Regions from separate parts of the Oceanobacillus sp. FSL K6-3682 genome, predicted to be linked through region 1. Evidence: predicted binding sites of a transcription regulator. Region 1 holds the regulator's gene; the other holds the start of a gene.
What was found. The regulator LexA, encoded in region 1, represses DNA repair genes until DNA is damaged. The targets are predictions, from matches to a motif close to CGAACATATGTTCG.
Positions count from the first base shown of each region.

Region 2: the regulator LexA is predicted to act here: its motif matches at 2,519-2,532, upstream of uvrB (excinuclease ABC subunit UvrB).

Region 1 is NZ_CP150263.1:2,688,750-2,696,531, forward strand. Features, by position in the region: gene tkt (transketolase) at 1-1,485, opposite strand, end outside; gene MHH51_RS13430 (DUF896 domain-containing protein) at 1,587-1,820, opposite strand; gene MHH51_RS13435 (recombinase family protein) at 1,889-2,539, opposite strand; gene lexA (transcriptional repressor LexA) at 3,017-3,637, shown strand; gene MHH51_RS13445 (hypothetical protein) at 3,808-4,071, shown strand; gene spo0A (sporulation transcription factor Spo0A) at 4,290-5,072, opposite strand; gene spoIVB (SpoIVB peptidase) at 5,457-6,647, opposite strand; gene recN (DNA repair protein RecN) at 6,895-7,782, opposite strand, start outside.
Region 2 is NZ_CP150263.1:3,550,121-3,557,902, forward strand. Features, by position in the region: gene uvrA (excinuclease ABC subunit UvrA) at 1-471, opposite strand, end outside; gene uvrB (excinuclease ABC subunit UvrB) at 479-2,461, opposite strand; gene MHH51_RS17575 (PDZ domain-containing protein) at 2,844-4,043, opposite strand; gene MHH51_RS17580 (S41 family peptidase) at 4,152-5,624, opposite strand; gene MHH51_RS17585 (peptidoglycan DD-metalloendopeptidase family protein) at 6,143-7,729, opposite strand.

The sequences.
Region 1 (7,782 bases):
ATCAGCTGGACGAATTAAAGATAGATGAGGCATAGCACGTAGAGCAGCTAAATGCTCTACAGGTTCATGCGTTGGACCATCTTCACCAACCGCGATAGAATCATGTGTAAACACATATGTTACAGGCATATTCATAATAGATGCAAGACGAATAGATGGGCGTAAATAGTCACTGAACACAAAGAATGTTCCGCCAAAAACATGAAGTCCGCCATGAAGAGCCATTCCGTTTAACGCTGCGCCCATTGCATGTTCACGAACGCCAAACCAAACATTACGTCCGGCATAATCTTCTTTTGTAAAATCATTTTCATCATTAATTGTCGTTTTATTGGATCCTGCAAGGTCCGCACTTCCGCCAAAGAAGTTTGGAACAGCTTTTGCTACTGCATTTAACACTTCACCTGAAGAGGCACGTGTAGCAAGCTTTGATCCTTCCTCATACACCGGAAGACTTTCATGCCAGTTTTCAGGAAGCTCGCCTTTCAACGCAAGTTCAAACTGCTCACCTAATTCTGGATATGCTTCTTTATAAGCCGCAACAAGTTCATTCCATGCAGATTCTTTTTTTGAACCGTCAGTAACAATCTTTTCTTTGAAGTCGGCATATACTTCATCAGATACATAAAAATCTTCATGATTCCATTTATAGGCTTCTTTTGTTAACTTCACTTCATCTGCTCCAAGCGGAGATCCATGTGAAGCACTGGAAGCAGACTTATTCGGAGAGCCATAGCCGATAATTGTTTTCACTTCAATTAATGTCGGCTGGTCTTGATTTTGCTGTGCTTCTTTAATTGCCTGGCGGATAGCATCTACATCATTTCCGTCTTCTACCCGAAGCACTTGCCAGCCGTATGCTTTAAAGCGTTGTTCCGTGTTTTCAGAGAATGCGCGATCCAAATCACCATCTAAGGAAATATCATTTGAATCATAAAGGGCGATCAGTTTGCCTAAGCCGAGATGACCGGCTAAAGATGCCGCCTCATGAGAAATCCCTTCCATTAAATCCCCGTCACTGACAATAGCATATGTATAATGGTCTACCACATTATACGCTTCTTTATTATAAGTAGCACTAAGATGTGCTTCAGCCATTGCCATTCCAACAGACATAGCAATCCCCTGACCTAATGGCCCTGTAGTTGCTTCCACACCGTCCGTATGATGTACTTCCGGATGCCCCGGAGTTTTAGAATCCCACTGACGGAACTCTTTTAAATCATCGATAGACACTTTATAGCCGGATAAATGCAATAGACTGTAAAGCAGCATAGATCCATGACCAGCAGATAAAACAAAACGGTCACGATTGAACCATTTCGAATTTTTTGGGTTATGATTCATAAAATCTGTCCAGAGGGTGTAAGCCATAGGCGCCGCCCCCATTGGTAAACCAGGATGTCCGGAGTTTGCTTTTTCAATCGCATCAATGGATAACGTACGAATCGTATTAATGGATAGTTCTTCAATTTGTTGTGTCATTATTTTTCTCCTTCCACTTCAAAACATATTCTATTTCTATCTCTATTTTATAATGAAATCCTTTACTATACAAGCTAAGTCAATATGAAGAATGTGAAGAATTAGTGTTTTTTACTGCGTTCCTGATAATCACGAAGCTTTTGCGGGGTAACATCATTACCTTCCGGATCAACTACTGTCATCCCTTTCAGATGATTTTTAAAAGAGCCTCGTACATTTGCTAAATACTCTTTACGTAATGTTTGCTGCTCATTTTTTTCTTCCTCTGTTAATCCTTCATTTTTTGCTTTATTGGCTAAAATATTAATTCTATCTAATTTATCTTTAGACAACATATAACTTGTCCCTCCTTCTACTAAAAAAACAGGAGATAAACTTCCTGTTCTTCTATCTTACGCTACGATTAATTTTCATTCAAGGAATTGATATACTCCTGATAACGCCGGTGGATTGTAGCTTTTGATGCATTAAAGCCAAGACCGTTTAAAACCGTAGTGATTTCGTGAAACGTTAATTTATTCTGACGAAGCCGGACAATCTCTTCTATTGGAATTTCAGTACGCTCTCTTCCCGGAGACTGATTGATATGATTTAAATTTTTTTGAGGTTTATATCCATTTGATACAGCGCGGCGCATCCCCCGTTTTATTTTCATATTATGTAGTTTACGCTGATATTCTTCCACTATACCGACAATATTTAGCACCATTGAGTCAGCTTCATTTATCTCCAGCCTCCCCTCATGTGTAATTGTATAAATAGGGATATCCATTTTCCGCAGCTGATGAAATAAAGCAATTTTAGTATTTCCTCTACCTAATCTTGTCTCGTCTTGAATACAAAGACAATCAGCTTCTTGATGTGAAAAATAATCAAGAAGCTGAAAAATACCATCTCTATCTATGTCATAGCCGCTGGCCTTTTCCTCAATGCAATCCACAATAGTAAAATTTAATTTTCCAGCCAGTACTGTTAACTCTTCATATTGTCTTTGAAGTGATGTTTCCTGTGTTTCTTTCTCAGTACTTACCCGACAATAAATTATTGTTCTCAATATTTTATCCTCCAATAGCAAAGCCCTCTTTTTCTCATCTCTTAAGTAAAATGCATCTTTAAGAATACGTTCATAAGTCTAATAAAAATAAAACAGAAAATTTATTCATACTTTTAGAACAAGCACTTTAAACAATTTATTTTACCAACACTGCAAATTTTATTTACTCTCTAAAAAATATGCAAGGAAATTAGCCATACGGGCTAAAATATTTAAGCAGTAGTAACCATCATCGTATATAAAAATAATAATGCAATAATAAAAGCCACAATATAAAATGCATCTGATTTCATTAGTTTTTCAAACATATAAAAAACTCCCTTCAGTATTTTATAAGGTCCTGGAACAGTTGTTCTGATACCAGTATATTTAGAACAGTTGTTCTTGTCAATACTTTTTCAGAACATTTGTTTGTAAAATTATTATTTAAGTGCTATACTGTGAATAACAAATACCTATGCTAGAGGGGAGAAAGTCATGACAAAACTATCAAAAAGACAACAGATGATTTTTGACTTTATTAAAGAACAAGTAGAGCAAAAAGGGTATCCGCCTTCTGTTCGTGAAATCGCTGTTGCTGTAGGATTAGCTTCAAGCTCTACCGTTCATGGCCACTTAGAAAGGCTGGAGAACAAAGGATATATACGAAGAGATCCAACAAAGCCCCGCGCCATTGAGATTATGTATGAGAATGAAAACGAAGCGCCCAGAGACAAAGCTATTTATGTACCTGTAATCGGAAAAGTTACTGCAGGAATCCCTATTACAGCAATTGAAAACATTGAAGAATTCATTCCTGTTCCAAGCTCCTCAGCCGGGCCGGAGGATAATCTGTTTATACTTGTAATTGATGGAGAAAGTATGATTGAGGCAGGTATTTTAGACAATGATATGGTTATTGTCAAACAGCAAAGTTCCGCAGATAATGGCGATATCGTTGTAGCAATGACCGAGGATAACGAAGCTACTGTTAAACGTTTTTTTAAAGAAAAGAATCGTTTTCGCCTGCAGCCGGAAAACGCAACAATGGAACCACTTTATTATGAAAATGTTTCTATCTTGGGTAAGGTTATCGGATTATACCGTAATATTCACTAAAAAAAGTGTATTCATACAAGCTGAGAACATTTTGTCTCGAAGTCGTATAATTCCTAAAAAAGGTTAACGGACACATTTTAAAATGTGTCCGTTAACCTTTTTTTCTAACATAAAATTAGTCTGATCCTAATATGCTTTAAATAAAGTACAAGTTCAAGGAGTGTATAAAATTGACTGAAACGATGAAAAAGAAACGTTGGCTTTATTTTCCGATTATTATAATCAGCTTTGTTCTGGGAATTATCTATTTAACGAAGGTTGCTGACTACTTAACACTGCCATTTTTATCAACTCTTTTACTTATTGTGACTTTTTTAGAAGTCTATCCAGGCAAGAACTATTTTTCCAAAACTAATCTAATAAAAATTATTTCTGCTCTTTTGCTTGTAGCACTTGCTTTATGGTATCAGATTACTGTTTTTATTCTCGGCTAAATCAAATCAACAAAACGTTTAATACGGTCTTTTTTTACATTTCAAAAATCTGATGCTTACCATTCCTTATGTTAATCAAAAATAAGTAATATACCAACTTTTTCGAATATAAAAAATAGAGCTGTTTTAAATATTTACATTTAGTATATAAAACAGTACGACTCTTTACATCGGGTAAAAAAAATGATGCCGACTGTTTAATACCTGCCACCGTATTGTTATGACACCTTATGTTCCAAACGTAATCTGTCAGCCACCATTGCAATGAATTCACTATTTGTCGGCTTAGCTTTTGAAATATTGATGGTGTAGCCAAATAGAGCCGAAATGGAATCTATATTTCCTCTGCTCCAGGCAACTTCTATCGCATGGCGTATAGCTCTTTCCACCCGTGAAGCAGTTGTGTTGAACTTTTTCGCAATATCAGGGTAAAGTACTTTTGTAATAGACCCTAAAAGCTCAATGTCATTATAAACCATCGTAATTGCCTCTCTTAAGTACATATATCCTTTAATATGTGCAGGTACACCAATTTCATGAATAATATTTGTTATATTCGCTTCCAAATCTTGTTTTTTCCTGTTTTCTGTATTCGTTTTATTTACATTTGACACTCTTGGAATGCTGCTGCCCTGAACCTGCAAGATTTGGTCAGCCAGATTCTGTATGTCAAATGGCTTCAGAATAAAATAAGAAGCTCCTAAATCTACAGCTTTCTTCATTACTTCTTCTTGGCCAAAAGCAGTCAGCATAATAATATGGGGTTTTTTATTTAAATCCATTTTTTTAATTTCATTTAATACGGCAATACCGTCCATATGGGGCATGATTATATCTAATACCAATACATCTGGATTCTTCTCTTCAATTAGCGGGATGCAATCCCTGCCGTTTAAGGCTGTTCCAACTATTTCAATTTCTTCCTGTTCCCCAAAAAAATCCTCCATTAATTGAATTAACTCACGATTATCATCAACAAAACATACAGATATTTTACTCACTAAAAAATCCTCCTTTTGCTTTTTATGCACCTATTACATATTCTACAAAAAATATAAATATCCTCTTTAAAATCAAAAAACTTTTGATTTATTTCGATTTTCTTAAGTATTCTCTGTTTTTCTTTGTTTTTCACCAACTTTCGACACGATTTTTAATCTTTTTTGTATACGTTTTCATTATATCAGATAGTAATTGGATATAAAACACCTGTATCCATACACTGTACGCAACTTTAATCTTTATAATACTAACTCAACTTTCGCACCTGAGAATAAGCTTCTATACCTTCCTATTCCATGATGAGCAAGTTATTTTTTAAGCCGCAAAAATTGAGATACTAATCAAAAAATACTTGTAATGGCAATCACCATTACAAGTATTTTTTAAGCTGCATTCTGATTAGACTCAGGTTTGATAATGCCGGCGTCCTCAAGCATCCATTCGATATGAACACCATAACCCGAGGTCGGGTCATTAACAAACACATGTGTTACTGCACCAATAATTTTGTCATTTTGAATAATTGGACTGCCACTCATTCCCTGAACAATCCCGCCTGTTAATTCTAACAACCTGGGGTCAGTGATCTGAATAACCATTCCTTTGGTTGATGCTGACTTTTGAGGAACACTGCTGATAATTTCAATATCAAATTCTTCAATTTTTTCTCCATCAACTACTGTAAGAATTTTTGCAGGACCTTCTTTGACTTCATGAGATAACGCAACAGGAAATGCTTCTTCATATTTTTCATGATTTACTTCCTTCTCTAATATCCCAAATATGCCATAATCCGTATTTTTGGTTATATTACCAATTCTTTTTTCCTGTGTTTGAAAGGAGGCTTGTTTTTCCCCTGGTAAACCATTATCTCCTTTTTCAATTGCTGTAACAGAAGAATGAATAATGGAGCCCTGTTTAATATCAATTGGCTTTTTTGTATCCATATCTGATATAACATGACCTAAAGCACCATACCGCCCTGTTTCCGGGTCATAAAATGTCATTGTACCGATACCTGCAGCAGTATCTCTAATATATAACCCGATTTTATAAGCTTTTTCTTTCTTATCAAAAATCGGCTGTAAATTGGTTTCGATAAATTTATCTCCACGTTTCAGCTTGATCTGCAGCTTTTTATTCTCTTTGCCGCTATTATCTACAATCGGTTTGATATCTGTCATATGATTTATTTTTTGACCGTTTATTTCAACGATTGTGTCACCAACATTTATTTTAGCAGCTTCTCCCGGAGATTTTGCTCCTTCTGATACTTTTACCTGGTGATGACCGACAACCAGAACACCTTTTGTTTCCAGCTGTACTCCAATAGATTGTCCCCCCGGCACCACCTTTACATCCTCCAGGCGATGGTACTGCTCCTTATTGTCCTCTTTTGAGCTCTCTCCTTTATTGAAAAAAGGGGTAATCGGGGAGTCATGGAACACTTCTTTATATCCTTGTAGGGATGTATCTGCGTGAATAAAGGAAGGAAAAAGAAAAAACAACATAAAAAAAAGTGATAACAGCGAGCTTAATTTATATTTTAAATTGCTCTTGTTTGGTTTACTCATAAATCGTCTCCTCCTCATACAAAAAATATTATCTTTCTGTACATATACTTTTTGCAGTTGGAGGGCAGTTTAAACTGGAACAACCTATGTGATATGTGTATCTTTTCCTCTAAAAATATAGATAAACTAACGTATAGTGTTGTTGTTCTAAAGGTGCAAAAGGACATGTTATTAACGAAATTTGTAAGTACAGGAAAAAGAAAAAACCGGTACGTTTATTGTCCGGTTTTTTTTCGTTTTTATCCCTTTAATTTGATTTTTTAAAACGGCCTGCCAATACTAACATTTCCTTTGCATGTTCTTTTGCTGTATCTGTTAATTTTGTTCCTGTAATCATACGGCTTATTTCCTCAATAAGCTCTTTGTCATTTAATTCCATTACAGAAGTAAAGGTGCGATTCGACTTTTCTTTTTTCTGGATAAATTTATGTGTATCTGCCATCGCAGCAACCTGCGGAAGATGTGTAATACATAAAACCTGTGATTCAAGTGATATTTCATGGATTTTTTCAGCGATTGCCTGTGCAACTCTTCCACTGACACCTGTATCCACTTCATCAAAAATAACACTCGTGATCCCCTGATGCTTTGAGAAGATTTTCTTTAAAGCAAGCATAATCCTTGATAACTCTCCTCCTGAAGCAATTTTTGTAAGATCCTTTAAAGGCTCTCCGACATTTGTAGAAATACGGAACAATATTTTATCGTATCCGTTAGATTTCAGCTTCCTTTGAGCAGAATCTTCAAAATCAATAGAGAAGGTTGTTTTTTCTAAATAAAGATCCTTTAACTCCATGTGAATATCATGCGTTAACTGTTCAGCAGCCTGCTTTCGTAAATGATGCAGCTGGTCTGCTTCTAATAATGCATCTTTTTCAAGCTCGTCAATTTCTGTCACCAGTGTATTTAAATGTGATTCCCTGTTTGTAATCTGCTCGATTTCTTCTTCTACACGGCCTAGATAGTCTAACATTTCTTCCACAGTCGGACCGTATTTCCTTTTTAGTCTGTTCAGTTCATCCATGCGCTGTTCAATCTCATTAAGCCGTTCTGGATTGTATTGCAGCTGATCGAGGTAATTACGGATATCATAAGTAATCTCTTCCAGCATATAATAATGGTTAGACATACTATC
Region 2 (7,782 bases), 860 kb from region 1:
AATCACCGGAGCTAAAATCTGCATTTTCGTTCTTTCCGGATATTCCAATACTCTATCAACCATCTGCTGCACTGTCTGTGAGCTGATTTCAATACCATGCTTCGGACAGGTCGGTTTCCCTACGCGTGCATAAAGTAAACGTAAATAATCATAAATCTCTGTAACCGTTCCAACAGTTGATCTTGGATTTTTACTGGTTGTTTTCTGATCAATAGAGATTGCTGGAGATAATCCTTCAATCACATCAACATCTGGTTTATCCATCTGTCCTAAAAACTGTCTTGCATATGCAGACAGAGATTCTACATATCGGCGCTGTCCCTCTGCATATATCGTATCAAAGGCGAGGGATGATTTCCCGGAACCAGAAAGCCCTGTAAGAACAACTAATTTATTTTTGGGGATATCGACATCTATATTTTTTAAGTTATGCGCTCTGGCACCTTGGATTTTTATAGACTTGCTTGGCATAAAAAATTCATCCTTCCGCTTTTAGCTCCAAGAGAACATCTCTTAATTCTGCTGCTTTCTCGAAGTCTAGATTTTTGGCTGCCTGTTTCATTTCTTTTTCCATATTTTCGATAACCTTCTGCTTTTCTTTCTTCGTCATCTTCTTCACTTGTTTTGTTTCAGAATCATATGCTTCCGGTGCTTCCGCAGCAACAGTTGCCTGAATAACATCACGGACTTCCTTACGAATAGTTTGTGGAGTGATACCATGCTTTTCATTATATTCCTGTTGTACAGTACGACGGCGATCTGTTTCATCAATCGCTTTTTGCATGGAATCCGTAATTTTATCAGCATACATAATAACTTTACCATTTTCATTTCTTGCGGCACGTCCCATAGTCTGGATTAAGGAACGCTCTGAACGGAGGAAGCCTTCTTTATCAGCATCCAGGATTGAAACCAGAGATACTTCTGGTATATCCAGTCCTTCCCGCAGGAGGTTAATCCCGACAAGGACATCATATTTTCCAACACGCAAATCACGAATAACTTCGATCCGCTCCAAAGTTTTAATTTCAGAATGCAGATAAGCAACCTTCATTCCTATTTCTTTTAAGTAATCTGTCAAGTCCTCTGACATCTTCTTCGTTAAGGTCGTGATTAATACACGTTCATTTTTCTTTGTCCGTTTGTTAATTTCACCAATTAAATCATCAATCTGTCCATCAATAGGCCGTACTTCCACCACTGGGTCCAATAAACCTGTCGGACGGATAATCTGTTCTGTCATTTCTGGTGAATGCTCTAATTCATATGGACCTGGCGTTGCGGAAACATAAACAAGCTGATTGGTTTTTTCTTCAAATTCTTCAAAGCGCAACGGACGATTATCCATTGCTGAAGGCAACCTGAATCCATGATCAACCAAAACCTGTTTCCGCGCCTGGTCTCCGTTATACATACCACGAATCTGCGGCAATGTCACATGGGATTCATCAATAATCACTAAAAAGTCCTCTGGAAAGAAATCCAGCAATGTATACGGTGTGGCTCCTGCCTCACGTAATGTTAAAGGACGTGAATAGTTTTCAATTCCGGAACAAAATCCCATTTCCCGCATCATTTCTAAATCGTAATTCGTGCGCTGTTCCAGACGCTGGGCTTCCAGCAGTTTTCCTGCATCATTTAATTCCTTCAGCCGTTCTTCTAATTCTTTCTCAATATTTTTAATGGCAATTTTCATTTTTTCTTCACGGGTAACAAAGTGGGATGCCGGGAAAATAGCGACATGCTCACGGTCACCGATAATCTCACCGGTTAATGCATCAACTTCCCGAATCCGATCAATCTCATCTCCAAAAAATTCCACCCGGATACAATGCTCCTCATGAGAAGCAGGAATAATTTCTACCGAATCTCCACGCACACGAAATGTACCACGCTGAAAATTAATATCATTTCTTGCATATTGAATATCTACTAATTCGCGCAGGAGCTGATCTCTTTCTTTTTCCATGCCAAGCCTTAAAGAAAGTACCTGACTTTTATATTCTTCCGGGTTACCTAAGCCATAGATACACGATACACTTGCTACAATCAATACATCATTTCTTTCAAATAGTGCTGATGTAGCAGAGTGACGCAATTTATCAATTTCATCATTTATACTTGCGTCCTTTTCAATAAAAGTATCCGTAGAAGGCACATAAGCTTCCGGCTGATAATAATCATAATAGCTTACAAAATACTCTACAGCATTGTTTGGAAAAAACTCCTTAAACTCGCTGTAAAGCTGTCCTGCCAATGTCTTATTATGTGCAATAACAAGTGTCGGCCGGTTAATTTCTTTTACAACATTGGACATGGTAAATGTCTTTCCCGTCCCGGTGGCACCAAGTAAGGTCTGATGATGCTGCCCGGCAAGTATTTTTTCTACAATTTCTTTAATTGCCGCCGGCTGATCTCCCGCCGGCTCATAAGCAGAAACTAATTCAAAATGCTCCTTCATCCTATTTCCTCCGTTCCTTACAATAGCTATTATCTATTATATCCTTTTCTTAAAAAACGAACAAGTATTCGACTTGTTTTTTAAGAAATTATATATCTTTTTTAGTATTTATAAATTAATGCAGGTCATTAGTAATACTGGAATACCACAGTATTGTTTCCAATGGTCTTAAATTAATCACTCCATCATAGTCCGAGCTTTTTATATAATAACGCTATTTGATTTATCATCTGTAGAATTTAATCAGGAATTAAAAAAATTGATTTAATAGCCTCTATTTTCATTATAGCCTTTCTGTCAATCTTTCAATCCTGATTTACATTTTATAATGAAATAAGAATGCCTGAACCCGGTTGTAATCACCGTTTCAAGCATTCTTATTTTAGGACGCATTATTATTTTTTTTATCTCTTCTTGCTTTATAAGGCTCTTCAGCAAATTGAAAGCCCAAGGAATGATGCTCTCCTTCATATAGGGAACATTGTACGAAACGAATCTCATTATCATGATTAAAGACTTCCAATTTAATATAAGCCCCGCTTCGCTGTAAAGCTTCATAAAAAGCCTGGCTTGTCTGTACATTTTTCCCGTGCACTCTATAGATAGATTCACCAGGTTCTATCTCCAGCCTGTCTGCCGGACTTCCCGGGAGAATCCCCACAACCCGCAAGCCTTTTGGATGCGGCTGATAATACGGCCGTCGTAAGCGGTCTCCTTCTCTATATCGATAGTTCAAATATTCTTTTCCTATGATTGCAAGGATAATTGCAGTCAGAGAAAGATATGGAATAAATATTCCTGCGACAGCAATAAGGAAAATGCCAATTGCCAAAAATGTATTCGCCTTTGCCAGCTTGTAAATAGCATCTTGGTGGAAATGGCCTTTTGCTTTATAGTTAAAGCCAATTAAAAAGGGAATGAGCACCAGACCTAAAGAAGATTCCCCTATTGATAAATACGGCCACCAAGGTGCAAAAGAAGTGATTAACCCTTCAGGCACAAGCATAAGCAGCGGTACTACCGTTAATCGTTTGATTTGCTGCTCTCCTACCCAGACACCCCGGTCACTCAGCTGAATTCTCGGAAATAAATCTTGTTTTTCAACACGTTTAATTAATAGAGACTCTACAAAAAGCAATAATCCGGCCAGGACTGCCAAAGCAGGAAGACTGCGTTCATAGAGCAGAGAGTAATCAAACCAATTTTGCATGTCGAGTACATAAGGTGCAAAAAATAAAATCAAAAATGTCAGTCCCAGCGTATAGCTTGGAGACAACAGCGTAAAACGGGTACTGATACTTAAAACGATAAAACTGAGTGCTAATACGAAAAGTGTTTCATAGGAGAACACCATGCCGACTCCAATAATTACAGCAGATATAAGTATGCCGCTAATTAATGAAACAAGCCAAGTCCGATGCCATTCAATAAATTTTGGATATATTTTTATTCCGAAATCATACCGCTCCCGTTTAATCCGGAAATAACTTGCCATGGTTAATATAAATAAAAACCAGTATAACGCCGGATTCAGAAAGAACTTCCCTATACCTTTTGCCAGTTCAATAAGCCATTCTTCCACCAATATTCTTCACCTTCTTCGCGAATACATTTTATACGTTAAAATTTGTTCATCCATCATAGCATGATGGATGAACAAATATTTCTCTATCAAGAAGTCAAGTTTCATTTATTGATAAAGCTCTTCCAAAGATCGTTCCAGCTGCTCATCATCTTCTCCGGAACGGATTTTTTCAATAATTTGTGTTTCAATTAAGCCCCCGGTTTCTTCATCTACTTCTCCGGTTACCTCCAAATCATTATCTTCCTGGAAATCTTCTACAGCACTTTCTGTTTCTTCATTAAAGTAACCATCTGTTCTTCCTGTGTCATATCCTAAACCGGATAACATTACCTGCATATTAGCTACTGCTTCACTTGTATGGTCAAAGGTGAGCGGCTCATCATCCGTTACTTGAATTGGAATGGAATAGTAATAATCATCCTGTTTCTGTTCGACGGTCGGTTCCACACCATCACCGTCAATCCATACACCGTTCGGAGATAACCATTTATAGGTTGTCATTTTAATAGAACTGTCATCGCCTAGCGGAATAGCCTGCTGCACTGTACCTTTTCCAAAGCTGGTTTCTCCAACAATATCATATCCAAGCTCTTTCATTGCTACAGCGACAATTTCTGAAGCAGATGCACTTCCTTCATCAATTAACACGCTGATTGGATAATCCTTCTCCTCTTCTAAATCTGATGCAAACTCTTCTGTGTTTCCATCAGAATCCTCTATTTGCAAATATGGCATGTCTTTAGGGACAAACTGCTTTAGAATATCTTCTGCAACATCTAATAAACCTCCCGGATTTCCGCGGACATCAATGACAAGACCGTCAATACCCTGATCCTCTAAATCAGCCAGCTGCTCTGTAAACTCTTCATTGGTGTGCTCTGAGAAGTTGGTAATCTGAATAACACCAGTATCCTTGCCATTTTCACTGTTTATTTCACTATATACTGTTTCAACAGGAATCGTATCCCGTTGAATGGTTACTTCAAATGGATCTGAAACGCCTGAACGCTGTATCTCTAAAACAACATCCGTACCTTTTTCCCCGCGAATTTTAGCAACAGCCTCGTTCACATTTAATCCTTCAACGCTTTCTCCATCCACACTTAGGACCTGATCATTTGGACGCAACCCGGCTTTTTCTGCTGGAGAATCCTTCATTGGTGAAATAATCGTAATATAACCATCTACCTCACTGACTTCTGCCCCGATTCCTTCAAAGGATGATTCAATCTGTTCGTTAAATTGCTGCATCATTTCACTGTCTAAGTAGGAGGTGTGCGGATCTTCCAGTGTAGAAAGCATACCTTCTATAGCACCCTCTACCAGCTCGTTATCATCAACATCCTCAATGTAGTTTGATTTAATCAAATCAAAGGTTTGCGAAATTTTGTTTAAATCTGCCGGCAAATCAGCATCTGTACCTTCTCCTTCATTGTCGGATGTTTCTGTATCAGTTATCTCTAAAGGAGAGCTGTCACCCTGATTTTGGGCTAGCTTCACTCCGCCGTAACCGCCTAAAAGCCCAATAAGCAAGGCTCCTATTAATATCAGTATAATCTTAGATTGATTAAGCTTCATTTCTTTCTACACCTCTTTAAATGCTTCAAAAGCTTCCATTCACCTTTGAAGTTGAATAATTAATATATAGCAGGTATTATGAAAAAACGGCTGACCTTCACAATTCCATTATACCTGTTATCTTAAAAGAAATAATCCCTGATAGATAAAACAAAACTTCCTTCTATGGAAGTAGACCGAGATTACTAAACAAAACCATTTTTCAACCCAAAACAGGAGCTTTACAAACAGTTTCTATGATAAAATGGTATTTTTTATTTTCTAATAAGAAAAGCATATCATGTTATGAAGCGAATGACTATGATTTTAAACAAACATCCTTAAGAAACACTTTATTTGAAATTCCTGTTCTTTTTGTCCGAATACCAAACCGCAATCCCAGACAGTAGTAGAAAGCCGTTGGTCCTTTATTTGATAACAAGAAATCCGAACTGATTCAAACTCCTATGAAAGGGGTTTGAATACTAGTTCGGATTTCCATTTGATAGATTTCTTTATTCTATTAACTACGCAATGAATTAATTTATATAACCTGATGGATCAACAGGATTCTTGTACCCTCCAGGGTGAATTTCAAAATGGAGATGGACACCGGTAGATCCTCCTGTATTCCCCATCACAGCAATCTGATCTCCCTGGCTTACTGTTTGTCCGTTAGATACAGTAAAGCTTGATAAATGAGCATACAAAGTAGTATAATCCTGACCATTTACATTATGAGTTACCATAACTGTATTCCCATAACCGCTCATTGTACCAGTGTAAGCAACAACACCATCTGCTGCAGCACGAATCACTTTATCTGCTTCTCCTCTTTGTCCAAAATCCATCCCATTATGAGGCCGGACATCTCCATGAATTGGATGTACCCGATTAGGATCAAATGGAGAGGTTTGTGGTCCAGAAGTAGGGCGGATAAAGCCGGAACTGTTACTTGGAACTGATTCACTTGCTGTCTCTGTTTCTGTTTTCACTTCTGCTTCAGCTGTATAACCGCTGGCTACCTGTACATCGTTTTCACTTTCTTCTTCATCAGAGGATTCACTGCCTTCAGACTCACTTGAATTACTCTCTGTTTGCTCTTCGCTATCTTCCTGTTGTTCCGCTTCTTTTTGGCGTTCTTCCTCAGCTTTACGCTCTTCTTCCGCCTTGCGCTGCTCCTCAGCTTCTGCTTCTGCCCGGGCACGTTCCGCTTCTTCTGCTTCCTTCTGCTCTATTTCTGCTTTTTTACTCTGTGCAGAATCTAAAGCCGCTTGTTTTGCTTCTGCTTGAGCGTCAATCAGCTGCTGTTCTTCTTCAGCTGTTAATTTTACTTCTTCAATATCATTATATTCAATTTCTAAGTCAGCTAATAAAGTTTCTTTATCAGAAATTTGTTCATCTAATTGCTCTTCTAATGCAAGCAGCTCCTCATGCTGCCCCTCAAGTGCCGCCTTATTTTCTTCGACAGCTACTTTATTTTCCTCAACAGTTACCTTGCTTGCTTCCACTTCTTCTTTATTTTCTTCCAGTTGAGCCTTATCATTTGCCTGTTCTTCTAAAATAGATCTGTCCTGATCCATTATCGTATTGACTGCTGTACTCCGGGACACAAATTCACTAAAATTTTGTGCTCCAAATATCACTTCTAAGTATTGGATTTCCCCGCCATTCTGCTGAATGGTACGGAGGCGGTCTTTGATGAGCTGGTCTCTGGTTTCAATTCGCTCTTCTAAGTCTTTTATTTCATCCCCTAATTTTTCTATACGGTTGGACAGCTCTTCAATTTCGTTATTGAGGCTCTCTATTTCCTGGTTCGTTTCCTCAATTTCACTCTCTTTTGCAGTAATGTCGGATTGCGTCTGATTTAATTCTTCATCTATTGATGAAATTTCACTCTCAACCTCATTCTGCTCTTGTTGATTAGATTCCAGCTTTTCTTCAGAATCCTCTTTCTTTTTCTTTGCCTCTTCTTTTTCTGTTTCCAGATTAGACTTTTCTTTTTCTAATTCACTAATTTCATCTTCCACATCTTTTACAGACTCTGCTGAAACAGAATGTAATGGTGTTGTCACTGCGAGCAAAGTAACTAGGCTTACTGATGCTAATGCTCTCAAGCTTCTCATATGTTGTTCCCCTCTCCATTTTGTTTCTGGCTTTAGAAAATGACTGCTTCAAT